4 regions of the Polaromonas sp. P1_F1 genome follow, and region 1 is predicted to be linked to each of the others. Evidence: predicted binding sites of a transcription regulator. Region 1 holds the regulator's gene; each other region holds the start of a gene.
What was found. The regulator LexA, encoded in region 1, represses DNA repair genes until DNA is damaged. The targets are predictions, from matches to a motif close to ACTGTATNNNNATACAGT.
Positions count from the first base shown of each region.

Region 1 (4,649 bases):
GCTTCAAGCGCCGTGGCGCGCCCAAGGGTTGCCGAATCCAGATTCCCCTCGGAATTTCTGCCTAGCCTGAGCGGTATCAGCAGCATGCCGCGGATTGTGAATGCCGAAGAGCTGTTTGATGTGCAGCAACAGGCCGATTTCTTCCTGTCGCTCGGCCGGCCCGACAAGGCGGTAGATGTTCTGCGTCACCACATCATGGACAACGTGGAAACAAGCGCGCTCGTCTATCTCGACCTGTTTGACCTCTATCACAGCTTGGGCCGCCGCGAGGATTACGACGCGTTGCGCACAGACTTCAACAAGATGTTCAATGCCAAGGTGCCGGCATTCGACGAATACGCGGCGGATACGCACGATCTGGAGTATTACACGGAGGCCCTCTCGCGGATTGAGGCCCTCTGGCCAACTCCCAAGGTGCTCGACGTACTTGAAGAGTCCATATTCCGCAAACCGGATTCGCGGGGAGAGGTCTTCAGCCTGGCCGCCTACCGCGAGCTGTTGCTCCTCCACTCTATCGCAAAAAGGATTGTTAGCCGGCCGCCCGGCGACGCCGAAGCACCGGTCAGGTTGTCGGACGCACCTTCGGTTCCGACCATGCCGGACACGCTCCCTGGCGTTGCAGGTTTTGGGCCTACCAGCATCCAGCCACTGTCAGCCCGGTTCCAGATCGTGGCGCCCTTGCCATCTCCTGCCGTGGCAGGTGCAACCGACCCGACACAGCCTCCCGCTTCCCCCCGGCTTGGTCTTGATATTGATTTGAGTGCAGGCGAGGGGGCGGACCTGGCCCCGTTTCCATCAATCGATGCAGGTGCGCAGCCGCCGCAATCCGCTGCCAACAATCTCATCGAGTTTGACCTCGACTTTCCGGATTCTTCGGGGCCGACGCAGAAAACTTGAGCGAAGTTTGAGCCTGGCTCGCCGGGAATCCCGGGTTTACGCGCACTTGATCAGGCTGCGCGTGTCACATCAGCGCCGTACTTGCAAGGCCCCCGGGTTGACGATATTGGTGGGCGTGCCCTTGATGAAGTTGACGACGTTGTCAAACGCCGCGCCAAAGTACAGCTCATAGCTGTCCTGTTCAACATAGCCAATATGCGGCGTGCAAATGCAGTTTTCCAGGCGGAGCAGCGCATGGCCTTGCAGGATGGGCTCCGACTCAAAAACATCGATGGCCGCCAGGCCGGGCCGCCCGCGATTGAGGGAGGCGATCAATGCTTCCGGTTCGATCAGCTCCGCCCTTGACGTATTCACCAGCAGGGACGTGGTTTTCATGCGCGACAGGTCTTCCAGCGTGACGATACCGCGTGTCTCTGCGTTGAGCCGCAGGTGAAGGCTCAGTACATCGCTTTGCTCAAAGAATTCGGCTTTGCTGGCCGCGACTTCAAAGCCATCGGCCTGTGCCCGCTCCAGTGATGCGTCGCGGCCCCATATCACGACACGCATACCAAAGGCCCTGCCGTAGCCAGCCACAATTTGCCCGATCTTCCCGTAGCTCCATACCCCCAATGTCTTGCCCTTGAGGACGGAGCCAATGCCGAAGTTGGGTGGCATCGAAGCTGACTTGAGCCCTGCCTGCTGCCAGGCGCCATGCTTCAAGTGGGCTACATAGTGCGGAATGCGGCGCATGGCGGTCATTACCAGTGCCCAGGTCAGCTCCGCGGGTGCCGTAGGAGACCCAATGCCCTCGGCAACCGCGATGCCGCGTTCTGTGCAAGCCGCGACATCTATATGGCTTCCGACACGGCCTGTCTGGGCAATCAGCTTGAGTTTGGGCAGCTTTTCAATAACTTGCCGGTTGAGCTGGGTTCTCTCCCGGATCAGGACGATGACATCGGCATCCTTGAGGCGGACGGACAGCTGGCCGATGCCTTTAACGGTGTTGGTATAGACCTTGGCAGGGTAGGCCTCCAGCTTGGCTGCGCAGTTCAATTTCCGCACCGCGTCCTGATAGTCGTCGAGGATCACAATATTCATGCCGATATTGTGCCTGCAAGATTTTTCTTCCTTGCCGCCGGGGTCACTTCCGACTGGGGATTTTGTATCTCAAGGAAACGCACCAGACGGCGCCGCAAAGCGCATAGGCCCGGGCTGAACTTCTGGTGGGATGCTTGCCGTACCAGTTATCTCAAAGAGGTTTCTCGCTGGCTCATGCGCTCAAGTTCCGCGCAGACGTCGGCCATGCGGCCGGATATCACCATGCGGCCAGCGCACGCTGGGCCGACATTGGAGTCAAACTCACGGACAACTCGCAGCCGGCTGGGTCGGGACGCCTTGACAGAGCGTTGGACGGCAAGAGCACCAGTGGCGCGGGCAGACGGGCCGCGCATTGCCGCGAAATCGCCGGAAGCAAAGGGTAGCGCAAGCTGGTGAGATCTGGGCTGTGCGCCGGCTGGCGCGGAAAAACGGCTTGCCCCAGTCATACCCTGCGCCGGCAAAAACAATGACACCAATGCCTGCACGGGTGCCAGCAGGACTGACGACATTGGTGAATGTGAAAAACTGATGATTCCCATGATGAACTCCTGTATGAGAGAGGTTTACACAGGCAGGATTGCAAACTGGCAAATTGCCAGGAAGGCCCCGACACCAGGGTGTTGGCCATCACAACGGCCAAACGCCCGCCACCTGGTGCGTGGCCAGGTGAGCTGCCTACATCAGCATCGTGTTGCGAATGAGGCCGACGGCCAGGCCTTCCAGTTCGAAAGGCTCGCCGGGCTCGACCACAATGGTTTTAAAGTCCGGGTTTTCGGGCAGAAGTTCGATCAGGTGCTTGTTGCGACGAAAGCGCTTGACGGTCACTTCATCACCCAGCCGGGCCACGACAATTTGACCATTCTTGGCTTCCTTGGATTGCTTGACGGCCAGCAGGTCGCCATCCATGATGCCTGCGTCCCGCATGCTCATGCCGCGGACCTTGAGCAGGTAGTCGGGCTGGCGCTGAAACAGGCTGCTTTCAAAATAATAGGTTTGCTCGACATGTTCCTGCGCGAGAATCGGGCTGCCAGCAGCAACCCGCCCCACCAGAGGTAGGGCGAGTTGGGCCAGGCTTTGCAACGGCAGGGAAAACTGTTTGATTCTGGATTCGTTCAGGCTGCGAAGGGCGTCATTGCGCAAACGTATGCCGCGTGAGGTCCCGCTGACCAGCTCGATGACGCCTTTGCGGGCCAGCGCCTGCAAGTGCTCCTCGGCGGCATTGGCAGAGCGAAAGCCAAGCTCAGCGGCGATTTCAGCACGGGTGGGCGGGGCGCCCGTGCGCGCGATGGCGCTCTGGATCAATTCCAGAATTTGCTGCTGGCGCGCAGTGAGCTTGGGAGCCTCAGAGGGAAAATGCGAAAAGTTATCGAGTGTGCTCATCACTGTTGCTCCTTGAATCACTGCTTCAGCCCGCTTGCGTATTGCCTGCTGGCTTTGGGTACGCAACGTTGCCGTAGCTGTTTTAATATCCAGTAACTGTATTTTCATCCAGTTTTTAAAAGATTGCAAGTTTACGTTTTATGCATCCTCAAAATATTGTGATTCTGGGCACCGGCGGCACGATTGCCGGGCAGGCTGCGAGTGCGTCGGACAACATCGGCTATACCGCTGCCCAGGTGGGCGTTGAGCAACTTGTGGCGGCGGTCCCGCCTTTGGCCAGGTTCGGCCCCTTGATGACCGAGCAGGTCGCGCAGGTCGACAGCAAGGACATGAGCTTCGATGTATGGGTGCGGCTGGCCAGTCGGGTCAATCACTTTCTGGCCCAGCCGGACGTGCAGGGCATTGTCATCACGCACGGCACGGACACGCTGGAAGAAACGGCGTATTTCCTTCATGCGGTGTGCCGCCCCGATAAACCTGTGGTGCTGACCTGTGCCATGCGGCCGGCGACTGCGCTGGTGCCTGACGGCCCCCAGAACATGCTGGATGCCATGGCGGTGGCGCGTCATGCTGGGGCAATGGGTGTTGTCGCGGTGTGTGCCGGAACCATCCACAGCGCGCTGGACGTGCAGAAAGTGCATACCTACAGGGTTGACGCTTTTGACTCCGGTGATGCGGGGCCGATTGGCTATGTGGAGGAAGGATTCCTCAGGTTAGTGAGAAATTGGCCGGAAACCCATGTGGAACGGGCGCAAGCAGCTATAAAAATAATAGCGAATTCCATGATTCCGCTCCAGTGGCCGCGCGTTGAGATTGTCATGAACCATGCCGGCGCCAGTGGTGCGATCGTGGACGCGTTGCTGGCACAGGGTGTCCAGGGGCTGGTGGTTGCTGCCACGGGTAATGGCACCTTGCACCACGCGCTGGAGGCGGCCTTGCTTCGCGCGCGGTCTGCGGGGGTTCGGGTCGTCCGTGCGACAAGATGCTTCAATGGCCGGGTCTTGCCCACACCGGGGGATCTGTTTTCTGATTCGCAGGGGCTGAGTCCCGTGAAGGCGAGGATAGCGATGATGCTCGAGTTGCTGGCGGAGAGTTGAAGCCGCGCTTGCAATTGCAGTCCACCAGGTCCGGAAGCCGGAATAAAAAAAGCCGTCGGGCTGACGGCTTTTTTGGGGCAAGTGGACTCGCGTTAGGCCGGTTCAACCCGCCAGCGCCTTAAATGCCCGGGCGGTGATCTCGTCAACACCGCCCATGCCGCTGATGGCACGGTATTTCGGGGCCAGTTCAGGCTCTGA
Region 1 is NZ_JBFUBJ010000010.1:55,988-60,636, forward strand. Features, by position in the region: gene AC1DZE_RS21205 (type IV pilus assembly protein FimV) at 1-897, shown strand, start outside; gene AC1DZE_RS21210 (D-2-hydroxyacid dehydrogenase family protein) at 967-1,974, opposite strand; gene lexA (transcriptional repressor LexA) at 2,650-3,354, opposite strand; gene AC1DZE_RS21220 (asparaginase) at 3,495-4,451, shown strand; gene adk (adenylate kinase) at 4,554-4,649, opposite strand, start outside.

Region 2 (4,649 bases), on a different contig from region 1:
GGCGTTGATGCCAAAAAGGCCTGCAGCCCAGTCGCAATGTGCGCAAAGCGCTTCTGTATTGATAGCACTCGCACCTGCTTCATGCAGGGGCGTGAGCAGGATTTCACAGTCGCCCAGCCTGGAGAAATCCGTTTCACCCAGCGCGACGCGGTAGCTGCCTTTTTCGACCACGTCGCCAGCCTTGCGCGCTTCGGTGATGAACTCGCACAGGTTGCCCCAGCCTGCCGCGTTGTGCGGCAGCACCACCAGCCTGAAGGCATCGGGTGCCTGCACCAAAAATTCCGCGCCCGGCAGCAGCTTGAGGCCCAGCTCCTTTGCCACCTCATGCGCCCTGACCACCCCGGCCACCGAACACTCGTCGGTGATGGCCAGCGCCTTGTAACCCAGCTCGGAAGCGCGTTCGGCCAGTTCCTGCGCGTGCGAGGCGCCACGCTGGAAGCTGAAGTTGCTCAGCGCGTGCAGCTCAGCGTAATCAGGAAGTGCGTAGGCAGGCATACGGGCCTCAGGCAAAAAAGCCGTGCAAATACCAGGTGCGTTGCCGGCCGGCCTGGGCGGCAGAGCCCAGCCTTTCGCTGTAAACCCACAGCAGGCCGCCCTGCTGGCTGCGGTAGATGTAGTAGTCGCGGAACGCCCACGGCTTTTCACACAGGCCCGGCTCAGCGCTGCGGTTCTCGTGATCGGCCAGCAGCCATTCGGCAGCCTCCAGCCGCTGCGGCCCGGCCAGGCGCGTCAGCTTGCCCTGATAAACCGGGCTGTTGCCTGCGGCTTGCAATTTCAGCGGTTCGGGCAGCAACCAGGCCGGGTACAAGGCTTCGGCCCGGGCTTCCGAAGAAGCATGTGGAGTGGTTTTTTTTAAGCCTTTTATGGCCCTGGCGCGCATTGGCTGTGCGCAAGCAGCTATTGATTTGATAGCACTTCGGGCACTCACCCAGCGCTGCATCAGCTCGGGCCGGTGGTCGGTGCAAGGTTGCCAGGCTTGCACATTGGCATCGCCCAGGCGGGCGCTGAGTCGCTCGACCAGCTCCACCACGCTGTCGCCCTGCCGGCGCGCTTCCATCAGCAGGCTGCCGGTGGCGGCGGCCGAGTCGGCCAGCAGCTCGGTGGCCAGCGACTGCAGCGTCAGGCTGTGCACCGGCGCCGGCAGCTTTTGCTGCGCCAGGTGCTCTGAGATAAGGCGCGCCACATGGCGCAGGTCTTGGGCGGGCTGGGCCGTGCGAATCTCGAGCTCGCCGGTCGGCGCCACATCGCGGCGTTTGTCCAGGTGCCAGATGATTTTCAGGGCGCAGAGCCCGCTCTGGCGCCCCAGCAGCCAGGCATGCAGGTGGACCAGCAGGCGCTCAACGCCCGCCATCAGCGCAGGCCCATGGGTGACAAGCGCGTTGAGCTCCAGTTTTTCTTCAAAGTGCTCGGGCAGCACTTGCCACTCGTAGTCGTCGGCTACGGTGCCGCGGGCGCGGTCCAGCGCCTCCAGCAGCTCGGCGCCAAAACGCCGCGCCACGCCGTCACGCGGCAGGCGCAGCAGGTCGTCCCAGCTGCGGCAGCCAATGCGCTCCAGCACACCCAGGTGCGGGCGCGCGGCCGTCAACGTGTGCATGGGCAGGTCGGCCACGCGTTTTTTCAACGCGCCGGCCTGATCCTGCTGCAGCCGAAGCCGTCCGATTGCTATCAAAGATGTAGCACCTTGCGCACGTTCCATAAGGGCTGCAACCTGGTTTGATTCAAAAAATAGGTCGATTTTCTGCGCCAGCAGCTGCATCAGCCGCGCCAGCCCGCCAAAGAGGCGCAGGCTGCCCGTTACGTCCATCAGCACCGCTTCATCGACCAGCGCCACGCGCGGCGTGAAGCCCAGCGCCAGGCTGGCCACCGCGCGCTGCAAAGCGGCGGCGTCCAGCACAGACGAGGCCGGTTGCGCCGCGTCAGTGGTGATCGAGATGCGCAATGCGATCCAGCAACGCATGGATGGGACTCCGGGGTGAGGTGACAGGAAGCGAAACCAGCGATGGCAGCAGGATGGGGGCAAGCTCTTCCCGCTTTTGCTCTTCCCGCTTTTGCCGGGCCATGTCGCGGCTGGCCGCCAGCAAGGCCGACAGCCGGGCGGGCCGGGTATCGAGCAGCACCGGCGCGGCCAGCGGCGGGCCGCGGCGCTTGAGCACATGGACCAGCAGGTTGCCGCCCTCCCGCACAGTGCCTTCCAGCAGCAGGCGCAGCGGCGCGGGTGACGATTCGTGTTGGGCCCGCAGCGGCCGGAACACAAACAGCAGCTTGTGGTGCGCATGCGCGGCAATCTGCAGGCGGCGCAGGTGGGCGCTGCGCGCATCGGGCAGCCAGGCCAGCACGGCGGTCACGTCAGCGCACTGCAGCGCCTCTCGCGTGGCCCAGAGCAGCGAAGGCGCGTCACCTGGCTTGCCGTGGATGCTGATGAGCCGCCGCATGTCGATCTGGCGCGCGCCCAGTGCGGGGCCAAATGGCAGGTAAGGCGCGCCGACCAGCGCCGTCAGTTGCGCGCCGGGCTCATCCGGTGTGGCGGGCTGGTTGAGGGCGCGGGCCAGGCCGGGCGCCAGCAAACCCCATTCCTGCAGGCCCGCCTGCGGCAGCAGCACTTCAACCAGCGCGCCCTGCGGCCAGCCGCCTCCCGGCAAGGCCTGGTCGAGCGCTGCATAACCTGTGGCCACCGTCTGCGCACTCGCGCTGCCCAGCTCGCCGGCCCGCCAAACCTGGGCATTCAGGGCGTCGGCAAAGTCCGGCAAAGCGCTGGGCATTGCAGTGAGGGTGGGCATGGAAGGTGGTCCGGATCAAGTCGAATATACTGTATTTATGTACAGTATATGGCTGATTTGACGCCCCGCCAACCCGCTTGAAACCCGGGTACCCCAGTCGAGAATTATTCACCCCGGAGCCGCCGGGAAAACCGGCACTTCCCTGCAAATCAGGGTGCAGCGCGCTTGCCGGCGGTACCGCTGTTCTCGCGCGTCTAGAGTTTTGGCGGGGGTGGCCGGCCCACGTTGTGGGCGCCCGTGTTGGCCGCCTCCCAATACGCCTTGTCCAGCGTGCCGGGGTGGCTCTTGACCGGGGTGCCGACCGGCACATTGCCAGGGCGCTGAACGCCCTCTACCGAGTAGGTTTTCAGCTTGGGTTTCTCGGTACTGGAGGGGTTGAGCGCATGAAACTCGTGCGCCACCTTGGAAGGGTTGTCGGGAGACAGCTTCTGGCCACGGACACTGGCCAGCGTTTCAATGTGCGTCATGCACCGCGTCGTGTACGGGTCGGATGCCTCGCCGTACAGGTGGAACACGCCGTGCTGCTGGCGTTCGCTTGTCATCTGCTTGAGCTTCCAGAGCTCGAACACCGACACCTTTGCGCGCATCGCCTCCTTGGAGTCATAGCGGTATTCCCGCCCCTTCTTGACATCGCTTGCCAGGGCCGGACGCGCCAGGAAGCGGTCCCTGTGCTCCGTCGGTGTATGGCTGCCATAGGCCAGGTTCGAGTAAGGCTTGGACTCATCTATGCCCGTCAGCTTGTTCACGGCGCCAAACTTTGGCAAATCCGTACGGGGTGGGCCGCTGCCCATCCGGAAATCTTCGTAATGGCCCCACGAACCCCGTCCGTATTTGACGGTCATGTGTTCTGCCTGTTTTGGATCCGTCGTGTTTCTCCACGTCGAGAACTTGACCGGCACCACCGGCTGGTTTGCCAGGTAATAGGCGCTGGCAGCGGCGCCGGCACTCGCCAGGACCGGAAAGCCAAAGCGCGATAACACCCTTCCTGCTGCCATGGGGACCATCCTTGTGCCGCAGCGCGGCAATGTTGATGAGCTGACCTTCCGGTAAAAACCGGCGACTGGATATTCAGTCTAGTCATGGCGCGCGGCTGGCGCCATCCCCTTTTTCAGGTGAAAAATAACATGTCCCGAGAGCGGCACCATCACGCCCGAACCGGCAACCAGCAGGCTCCGGCTGGCCAAGTGGCTCGGTTAAGCGGGGCCGCTTACCCCACCGGGTGAATCACCTTGCTGCTGGGCTCGGATTCGTTTTCCACCCACCAGTTGATCCACAGGCGTTGCGCCGGATTACCCGCATCGTCAGGCTCAATCGTCATGAAATTACGCGCACCGATCAGGCGGCGCGAAGTGGTGGGAAATTCGTACATGGCGGCGGTGATGCCTCGGTCCACGGTTTCCACCTGCTGGCAGGCCTGTTCCAGAAAATAGCGCGCCATGGCAGGCGGCGCCGGGTGCACGATGCCGCTGCTGGTGAGCTGGTTGATCACCTGGGCGTTGGTGTCCACCGGGTCACGCGTCGACTCCAGCACGCCCACCGCAGCCACATGCACGTCGCCGCTGACAAGGCTGACGCGGCACGAGGCGTCCTTGCTGAATTTAAACAGCCGGTGCACCAGGCGAAGCCGCTCGGCGCGATGCGCAGCGCAGGTCCAGTGGTCGCGCAAATCGTCTTCAAGCTCCTGCTGGCCGGGCAGCACGCCCAGCATTTTTTCCAGCAGCTCAAAGCTGGGGTGCACCACCGGGATGCTGCTCATCAGCACCAGGTGCTTCATGCCGGTTTGGGCATCAAGCCACTTGTAAGCAGCACTCCAGCTGTCTTCACTCATGACCTGCGCGCTTTGCAGGTTGCGGCCGTTCTTGCGTTCCGGCG
Region 2 is NZ_JBFUBJ010000006.1:180,902-185,550, reverse strand. Features, by position in the region: gene AC1DZE_RS17095 (error-prone DNA polymerase) at 1-495, opposite strand, end outside; gene AC1DZE_RS17090 (Y-family DNA polymerase) at 503-1,957, opposite strand; gene imuA (translesion DNA synthesis-associated protein ImuA) at 1,917-2,777, opposite strand; gene AC1DZE_RS17080 (hypothetical protein) at 2,972-3,772, opposite strand; gene AC1DZE_RS17075 (alkaline phosphatase D family protein) at 3,985-4,649, opposite strand, start outside.
Region 2: the regulator LexA is predicted to act here: its motif matches at 2,806-2,823, upstream of imuA (translesion DNA synthesis-associated protein ImuA).

Region 3 (4,649 bases), on a different contig from region 1:
GCCATTGCCAACCGCCTTGCCGCTTTTGGCAGCGCTGTTGCCTGCACTAAAGCTTTCTGCGCCGCGGAAAAAAAGCTCATAACGCTCATCGAGCCGTACGGCCGAGAAATGCGCAATGCCTTCTTTATCGACGTAACCCCAGATGTCAGCCCGGGCGGGCGCCGCGAACAGCGCCGCCAGCCCCAGAACGAGCGAAGGCAATGCCGGCGCACGCAACAGGCGTGCAAAGCGCGGCAAGGTTGACGGCAACTTCAAAAAAGAATTCATCAAATATCTATTTCCACGGCGTCACCGTGCAATTCCATCAGTTCGCGGCGCGCTGCGGCCTCGCCTTTGCCCATCAGCTTGGTGATCAGGCTCTCGGTTTGCAGAAAATCCTGGTTGCCCAGTTGCACGGGCAACAGGCGGCGGGTGTCAGGATTGAGTGTGGTTTCCCATAATTGTTCCGCGCTCATTTCGCCAAGGCCCTTGAAGCGGCTGATGCTCCAGGCACCTTCTTTTACGCCATCCTTGCGTAACTTGTCCAATATGGCGGTCAGTTCGCCTTCATCAAGGGCGTACACCTTTGAAGCCGGCTTTTTGCCCCGCGCCGGCGCATCCACCCGGTACAGCGGCGGCCGGGCCACATAGACATTACCTGATTCGATCAATTTGGGGAAGTGGCGGAAAAAGAGGGTCAAAAGCAGCACCTGGATATGCGAGCCGTCCACATCGGCGTCGCTCAGGATGCAAACCTTGCCGTAGCGCAGGCCAGAGAGGTCTGGCGTGTCGTTCGGGCCGTGCGGGTCGACCCCGATGGCGACCGCGATGTCGTGGATTTCGGTGTTGGCAAACAGGCGGTCGCGCTCGACCTCCCAGGTATTGAGCACCTTGCCGCGCAGCGGCAGGATGGCCTGGCTTTCCTTGTCGCGGCCCATCTTGGCGCTGCCGCCGGCCGAATCACCCTCGACCAGGAAGACTTCGTTGTGCGCCAAATCCCGGCTTTCGCAGTCGGTCAGCTTGCCGGGCAGCACGGCCACACCGGAGCCCTTGCGTTTTTCGACCTTCTGGCCGGCTTTCTGCCGGGTTTGGGCGGCCTTGATGGCCAGTTCGGCCAGTTTGCGGCCGTAATCGACGTGCTGGTTAAGCCAAAGCTCCAGCGTGGGCCGCACAAAGCTGGACACCAGCCGTACCGCGTCGCGTGAATTGAGGCGTTCCTTGATCTGGCCCTGGAACTGTGGATCGAGCACCTTGGCGCTCAGGACATAGCTGGCGCGGGCAAAAACGTCTTCCGGCAAGAGCTTGACCCCCTTGGGCAGCAGCGAATGCAGGTCGACAAAGCTCTTGACGGCATTGAAGAGGCCGTCGCGCAGGCCGCTTTCGTGCGTGCCGCCGGCGCTGGTGGGAATCAGGTTGACGTAGCTTTCGCGCACCGGCTGCCCCTCTTCGGTGAAGGCCACGCACCACTGCGCGCCCTCGCCTTCGGCAAAACTCTCGTGCGAAGCGTCGGCAAAACCTTCGCCCTCAAACATCGGGATCACCGGGTCGCCGGTTAGCGTCTGCATCAGGTAATCGCGCAGGCCGCCCTTGTAGAGCCAGGTTTGGGTATCTTTGGTTTTCTCGTTGGTCAGCGTTACCGTGACGCCGGGCATCAGCACCGCCTTGCTGCGCAGCAGGTGCGTGAGCTCGGCCATGGGCAGCGCGGCCGATTCAAAGTATTTGGAATCGGGCCAGGCGCGGACGGTGGTACCCGTCTTGCGGTCTCCATCGCCGTTTTTGCGCAGGTGCAGCTTTTCAATGACGTCACCGCCCGAGAACACCAGGTGGGCGACCATGCCTTCACGGTAAGAGGTGACTTCCAGCCGCTTGGACAGTGCATTGGTCACGCTCACGCCGACGCCGTGCAAGCCACCCGAGAAGCTGTAGGCGCCTCCCTTGCCTTTGTCAAATTTGCCGCCCGCGTGCAGCCGGGTATAGACGATCTCGATGACCGGTACCTTTTCTTCAGGGTGCAGGCCGAAAGGAACGCCTCGGCCGTCGTCGTCGACGCTCACCGAGCCGTCGGTGTGCAGCGTGACCTTGATCTTCTTGCCGTAGCCGGCCAGGGCCTCGTCGGCGGAGTTGTCCAGCACTTCCTGGATGATGTGCAGGGGGTTGTCGGTGCGCGTATACATGCCCGGCCGTTGCTTGACGGGCTCCAGGCCCTTGAGCACGCGGATCGAGCCTTCGGAATATTCGGTGGGTAGTTTGTCAGCCATGGCAGATGAAAGAATTGCCGCAATTGTAGTCGGGGCCGGCAAAGTCACTGTATAAATATACAGCCAACCTGATTTGAGACAGGGAACGAAGTGCGGCCCGGGCAGTGTTCCGCCATTTTCGTTACAGTCGGCAAAGAGCCTTCCGGCCGCCTCAGGCCTTTCCTTTTTTTCGCCACTCGCGGCGACTCGCCCATGACCACCGAAACCAAAAAACTCTCCATGCTGCAGGTGCTGATCTGCGGCGCCACCATCGTCACGCTGTCCATGGGCATTCGCCACGGTTTTGGCCTCTGGCTGCAGCCCATCACGCAGGCGCAGGGCTGGACGCGCGAGACTTTTGCCTTTGCGCTGGCGGTGCAAAACCTGTCCTGGGGGGTGTTCGGCATTTTTGCCGGCATGGCGGCTGACCGCTTTGGCGCCTTCCGCGTGATCGTGGGCGGTGCCCTGCTGTACGGGCTGGGCCTGGTGGGCATGGCGCTGTCGCCCACCGGTTTCCTGTTCACCCTGACAGCCGGCGTGCTGATTGGTGCCGCGCAGGCCGGAACCACGTATGCCGTGATTTATGGCGTGATCGGGCGCAATATTTCGGCCGATAAACGCTCGTGGGCCATGGGCGTGGCCGCGGCGGCGGGCTCATTCGGCCAGTTCCTGATGGTGCCGACCGAAGGTTTCCTGATCAGCAGCCTGGGCTGGAAAGAGGCTTTACTGGTGCTGAGCGGCGCCGTGCTGCTGATTGCGCCGCTGGCATTGGGCCTGCGCGAAGGCGGTTTCACCGGCGGGCAGCCTGCCAAACGCGAGCAGACTATCCTTCAGGCGCTGCGCGAGGCTTTCAAGTACCCGAGCTTTCAATTGCTGATGGCGGGCTACTTTGTCTGCGGCTTCCAGGTGGTGTTCATCGGCGTCCACATGCCCAGCTACCTCAAGGACAAGGGCCTGTCGCCCCAAGTCGCAAGTTACGCGCTGGCGCTGATCGGCCTCTTTAATGTGTTCGGCACATACATTGCGGGCTCGCTGGGCCAGAAAATTGCCAAGCGCAAGATCCTGGCGACGATTTATCTCTCGCGCGCCATCGTGATCGCCGTGTTCCTGGCGGCACCGCTCAGCCCCTTGAGCGTCTACATCTTTGCCAGCCTGATGGGCCTGCTATGGCTGTCGACCATCCCGCCGACCAATGCCGTCGTGGCGCAGATCTTCGGCATCCAGCACTTGTCGATGCTGGGTGGCTTTATCTTCTTCAGCCACCAGATCGGCTCCTTCCTGGGCGTCTGGCTGGGCGGCTATTTATATGACCGCACGGGCAGCTACGACATCGTCTGGTACATCGCGATTGCATTGGGCGTGTTTGCCGCGCTGGTGAACCTGCCGGTTCGTGAATCACCGATTGCACGCGCGGCCGTGCCCCAAGGGGCCTGACGTGGCCAAAAGAATCGGCCTGTGGACGCTTGCGATCATCGCGTCGCTGGGGGTGTTTGCCCTCTACACACGGCCGGATTTCCTGTTCACACTCGCCAACCAGGTCTGGGCCTGCTTCTAGCGCAAGGCCCTGCCTGGGGGTTTTATGTGTGTTTTGGGCTGCGGCCCAATCAGGACGGGCGCAAGCAGCTATGAAAACAATAGTAATTACCGGAGCCTCAGACGGCATAGGCGCTGAAATGGCGCGGCAATTGGCCAAAACCCACGGCGCCGGCGTGGCGCTGGTGCTGGCCGCGCGCAATGAAGCACTGCTCAATGAGGTTGCGGGCCAATGCGTTGCCCACGGGGCACTGACCCTGGCCGTCAAAACCGATGTGTCGCAAGAGGACCAATGCCGCCAACTGGTGGCCGCCGCCATCGGCCGGTTCGGGCAAATCGATGCCTTGATCAACAACGCAGGCATGTCGGCGCAAGCCCTTTTTGAAGACGTCAAGGCCCAGGACCTGGCCTGGTACGAACAGTTAATGCGCATCAACCTCTGGGGCAGCGTCTGGTGCACCCATGCCGCACTGCCGTATTTAAAAGTGCGCCACGGCAGCATCGTGGCGGTCTCCAGCCTGGCAGGCCTGATCGGCGTGCCCGGCCGCACCGCCTACAGCGCCACCAAATTCGCCATGACGGGCTTCTTCGAGGCATTGCGGGCCGAGCTTAAAACGGCCGGTGTCAGCGTAACGACGGCCTACCCGGGCGTGGTCGCCACCCGCATCCGCCACCGTGGCTTCAACGCGGCCGGCGTGGCGGCAGGTGCCAGCGGCCTGAAAGAAGACGACGCCATGAGTGTCGAGGAATGCGCGCGGCTCATCCTTGAGGGCATGGAGCGCCGGGAACGCGAGGTGGTCATGACGGCCAAGGGCAAGCTGGGCCGCTGGCTCAAGCTGATCGCGCCGAGCCGGGTCGAGGCGATGGCGCACGCCGCGCTCAAAGATGACGTAAGACCCT
Region 3 is NZ_JBFUBJ010000004.1:197,276-201,924, reverse strand. Features, by position in the region: gene AC1DZE_RS13190 (lytic transglycosylase domain-containing protein) at 1-267, opposite strand, end outside; gene AC1DZE_RS13185 (DNA topoisomerase IV subunit B) at 267-2,237, opposite strand; gene AC1DZE_RS13180 (MFS transporter) at 2,430-3,650, shown strand; gene AC1DZE_RS13175 (SDR family oxidoreductase) at 3,842-4,649, shown strand, end outside.
Region 3: the regulator LexA is predicted to act here: its motif matches at 2,284-2,301, upstream of AC1DZE_RS13185 (DNA topoisomerase IV subunit B).

Region 4 (4,649 bases), on a different contig from region 1:
GGCGTGGTGCTGCACGACATCATCAACAACAAATTCGCACGCAAGGCGATTGAAAAGGGCGCCGACGGCCTGGTAGCCGTGGCCGCCGGTGCGGGCGGCCACGCAGGCGTGAAGAGCCCGTTCGCGCTGATCCAGGAAATCCGCCAGTGGTTTGACGGCCCCCTGGCGCTGTCGGGCGCCATCTCTACCGGCGGCGCGGTGCTGGCCGCGCAGGCCATGGGCGCCGACTTCGCCTACATCGGTTCGGCCTTCATCGCCACGGACGAAGCGCGCGCAGCCGACGCCTACAAGCAGGCCATCGTTGACGGAAATTCCGACGACATCGTTTACAGCAGCCTCTTCACCGGTGTGCACGGCAACTACCTCGCGCCGTCGATTCGCGCAGCCGGCATGGACCCTGAGAACCTTCCCGAAGGCGACGTCAAGACCATGAACTTCGGCGGCGGCGAAGGCAGCAAGTCCAAGGCCTGGAAAGACATCTGGGGCTGCGGCCAGGGCATTGGGTCTGTCAGCAAGGTCCAAAGCGCCGCGGCCTTTGTGGACCAGCTCAGGCGCGAGTACGAGCTGGCACGCCAACGGGTCTGCGCTTAAGCGTCATCGGTACCCAGAGCAGCGCTGCGCCTGAAACACCCGCCTTGACCACCGCAACCCGACGCTTTCCCGGCATGGATGCCCTCAAAGGGCTGGCCTGCGTCATGATCGTTTTGCATCACCTGGCCTTTTATGGCCCGATGTCGGATGTGGTGCACCCGTTTGCACCGGCCCTGATGGACTGGCTTTACGACTACGGCCGCATGGCCGTGCAGGTGTTCCTCGTCGTGAGTGGTTTTCTGGCGGCGGCCTCGCTTGCGCCGCAAGGTGTGGCCGTGTTCGGTGCACCTGGCTCCCTGATTTTTCGCCGCTACTGGCGGCTCGTCAAACCCTATCTTGTGGCGCTGGCCGTGAGCATGCTGGTGGCTGCGCTGGTCAGGCCCTGGTTCGCGCACCATTCCGTGCCGGATGCTCCCACGGTGCACCAGCTGCTGGCCCATGTCCTGCTGCTGCAGGACCTGCTCGGGCAGGACGCGCTTTCTGCTGGTGTCTGGTACGTGGCCATCGACTTCCAGCTCTACGCCATGGCGGTTCTCATTTTTGCCTTTGCCCGGCGGTTCCAGTTTCAGCCGCATGACGGCGACGCAACACACACCACTTCGGTTTCGGCCCCGCTCGGCGTCAGCCTCATTCTGATGGTCGCCTTGGCCTCTCTCCTGTTTTTCAACCGCTTGCCGGCCTTTGATGTCACCGCCCTCTATTTTTGTGGCTCCTATGCCCTGGGGATGCTGGCCTTCTGGGCCGCAAACCGTCTCGGCGCGCGGCGCAGCTTCTGGCTCGTGACCCTGGCGGTCATGGGTGGGCTGGCCCTGGCGCTTGATTTCCGGGGGCGCCTGGTGGTGGCGCTCGTTACCGCCTTCGGTCTGGCCTGGCTGGCGGTGCTGCAGCCGCAGGCCTGGCCGGTGCAATGGTTGCAGCAGCGCCGTCTGGTGCAGCTGGGCCAGATGTCCTATTCCGTGTTCCTCATCCACTTCCCTGTGTGCCTGCTGGTCAATGCCATCGTGAGCCATTTCTGGCCCACGCAGCTTGCGGCAAACGTGTTGGGCCTGTTGACGGCCTTCCTGCTGTCGCTGCTGGCGGGCTGGGTGCTGTACCAGTCGGTGGAATCGCGACCGATTCCTTTGCGGCCGCGCTGGTTGAGTCGCTTTTATTTGCGTTAAAAAGCAGCTCCTCGCCTTTCTGGACGAGCGCAACTTGCTATTGAATTAATAGCATTCAAMTGGAGCCGGGCTCACCGCCTGAACATCTCCAGCTTCAACACGGCAGGCTCACCCAGCCATGAGGCATGCGTGGTGTGGTCGGCAAGGTCATCGCCGGTGAGCCCGTGCACAAACACATCCAGTCCGTCGCGGTGTTCTTCGAGCCAGGGAATGACGCTGCCGAACGCCGCGCGGTCAAATGCCAGCTGGCAACTCCAGCGCGGGTGCGGCCCCACCTCGCGTTCATGCACACGCCCCACGGCAATCCCGAAAAGCGCGCCAGCTTTTTCGCACAGGGCACGTGCCTGCTCAACGGTGCCGGGCCCGAAATACACGTGGGCGTGATAGCGGGCATAAAGGTTTTCAGGTCGCTGGATCATGGTGAAACGGAAGGGAGGAGAGGGAAGGGAAAATGGAAAAGGGGCGTATCCATCACGCATTGGATGAGGCCTCAGGCATCCTCCAGAAACGTCAGGGTCGGTAGCGGTACATCGGGGTTTTCTTCGCGGACTTTTGCATGCGTCTGCTTCATGCGCTGCTGGCAATGTGCCAGGTCTTTCACCTGAAACAGAAAAAACACCTCTGCTGCGTCTTCCGCGTTTTGCCAGAGATACTTCAGATACATGCCTTGCTTCGCATGTTCATCCGCATCTTTTTCCAGCTGCTGTTTGACGGCGGCCAGCGGCGCGCCGGTGAGTTTTGCCAGTACGTGTGCCATGGGATGTCTCCTGCTTTAAACCCATTATTGCGGGCACTGCTGCAGACATTTGCCAAAGGGTTTTTGTTTGAATATACTGTATTTATATACAGTATTTTCTGCGGCCCTGCCGGGCACCGCTACCTTCCACCGAATCTTGTTGCCCTATGTCCGACGCCGTCATTCCCCTCCATGCCATCAAGGGCCGGGGCACTGCTACACGCATGCCGCACCGGTTTGAGAAAGACGTGCGCAACGCATGGGACGACGGCTGGGGTACGCTGGAAGAAGGCGCGGCGGGTGAGGCACCCCGGATCGAAACCACGGTCACAATGGAAGAAGCCCGCAGCGCCATCGTCGGCAACGATTCGCCTGATATCTTTTTTGACTACAGCATCAACCCGTACCGGGGCTGCGAGCATGGTTGCGTCTACTGCTATGCGCGGCCTACGCACAGCTACCTCAACCTCTCGCCTGGCCTCGACTTTGAAACGAAGATCATCGCCAAGCGCAACATTGCCGAGGTGTTGCGCGCCGACCTGCGCAAACGCAGCTATGTTCCCAAGCTGCTCAATATCGGCTCGGCCACCGACTGCTACCAGCCCGCCGAGCGCGAGCTGCGACTGACGCGCAGCATCATTGAGGTGATGCAGGAAGTGCGGCACCCGTTTTCATTGATCACTAAATCCAGCGGCGTAGAGCGTGACCTGGATCTGCTGGCGCCGCTGGCCGCCGACAAGCTGGCCGCCGCCTACGTGACCATCACCACACTCGACGGCGAACTCGCACGCAAGCTCGAGCCGCGCGCGGCCGCGCCGCACCGGCGCCTGCGCACCATCCGCACGCTGGCAGAGCATGGTGTTCCTGTCGGCGTCAGCGTGGCGCCGCAAATCCCGTTTGTAAACGACGACATGGAGCACGTGCTGGAGGCGGCCTGGGAGGCCGGTGCACGCAGCGCCTTCTACACCGTGATACGCCTGCCGTGGGAAGTGGCGCCCATTTTCAAGGAGTGGCTGGAGCTGCACTACCCGCAGCGCGCCGCGCGCATCATGGCGCGCATCCACGAGATGCGCGGCGGCAAAGATTACGACAGCGACTTCGCCACGCGCATGAAGGGCCACGGCCTGTGGGCCGAGCTCATCAAGCAGCGCTTTGAGAAAGCCTGCCACCGGATCGGCTTTAACCGCCAGCGCATCGAGCTGGATCTGAGCCGGTTCCGGCCGCCAGCGGCTGCGGGTGCCGAAGGGCAGGGCAGGCTGTTCTGAGGGGCACGCGTCAGTTCGACGCGAGGGCTATAGTCCAAAAAGCGTGTGCATCACGCCTCATACCGTTTGAAGATAAAAGGAGTTCACCTTGGCGCTTGACTGGAAATATTCATCGGAAGGCATGGCCGATGCGGACTGGGAAGAGCTCTCCAATCTCTACCGCGTTGCCCCCTTGGGCGACAAGAAGCCTGCGGATCTGCAGATTGTTTTCTCCAACAGCATGTTCAAGTGTTTTGTGTATGACGCCGGCAAGCTGATCGCTGCGGGCCGTGCGGTAGCGGATGGCAGGGACTGCTCTTACATCTGCGACATCGCAGTGGCGCCGGACCGGCAGGGATCAGGTATGGGCAAGGACATGGTTGCGGCGCTGGTGAAGCTTTCCAGTGGCCACAAAAAAATCATCCTGTACGCGGTCGCCGGCAAAGAGCCGTTTTACCGCAAGCTCGGCTTTCGGCGCATGCTGACCGCGATGGCGATTTTTGCGAATACCGAGCAGGCGATTCAGAGTGGTTTGATCAGCGACACCTGATTCTGGTGCCCGGCGCTTCGCTAGCGCAGATAGCTGCGGTTGAGGCGCACTTCGAGCTTCTTCTGCAGCGTTTCAAACGAGGCACTCATCGCCCAGTAAATACCCGCAGCCGCCAGGTACAGCGGAAAGGGCTGGAAGGTAGTGGCAATCACTTCCTTGGTCGCCAGCATCAGCTCGCCCACGGCAATCACCGAGACGAGCGAGGTGTCCTTGATCAGGCTGATCAGGCTGTTCGACAGGCTGGGCACTGCCAGGCGCAGGGCCTGCGGGCCGATCACATAGCGCAGCGTTTGCGCTTGCGTCAGACCCAGGCTGCGGGCCGCATTCCATTGGCCGTGCTCCACGCCGTTGATTGCGCCGCGAATGGT
Region 4 is NZ_JBFUBJ010000004.1:248,594-253,242, forward strand. Features, by position in the region: gene AC1DZE_RS13425 (NAD(P)H-dependent flavin oxidoreductase) at 1-591, shown strand, start outside; gene AC1DZE_RS13430 (acyltransferase family protein) at 636-1,751, shown strand; gene AC1DZE_RS13435 (DOPA 4,5-dioxygenase family protein) at 1,823-2,170, opposite strand; gene AC1DZE_RS13440 (hypothetical protein) at 2,242-2,508, opposite strand; gene AC1DZE_RS13445 (PA0069 family radical SAM protein) at 2,655-3,752, shown strand; gene AC1DZE_RS13450 (GNAT family N-acetyltransferase) at 3,841-4,281, shown strand; gene AC1DZE_RS13455 (amino acid ABC transporter permease) at 4,302-4,649, opposite strand, start outside.
Region 4: the regulator LexA is predicted to act here: its motif matches at 2,584-2,601, upstream of AC1DZE_RS13445 (PA0069 family radical SAM protein).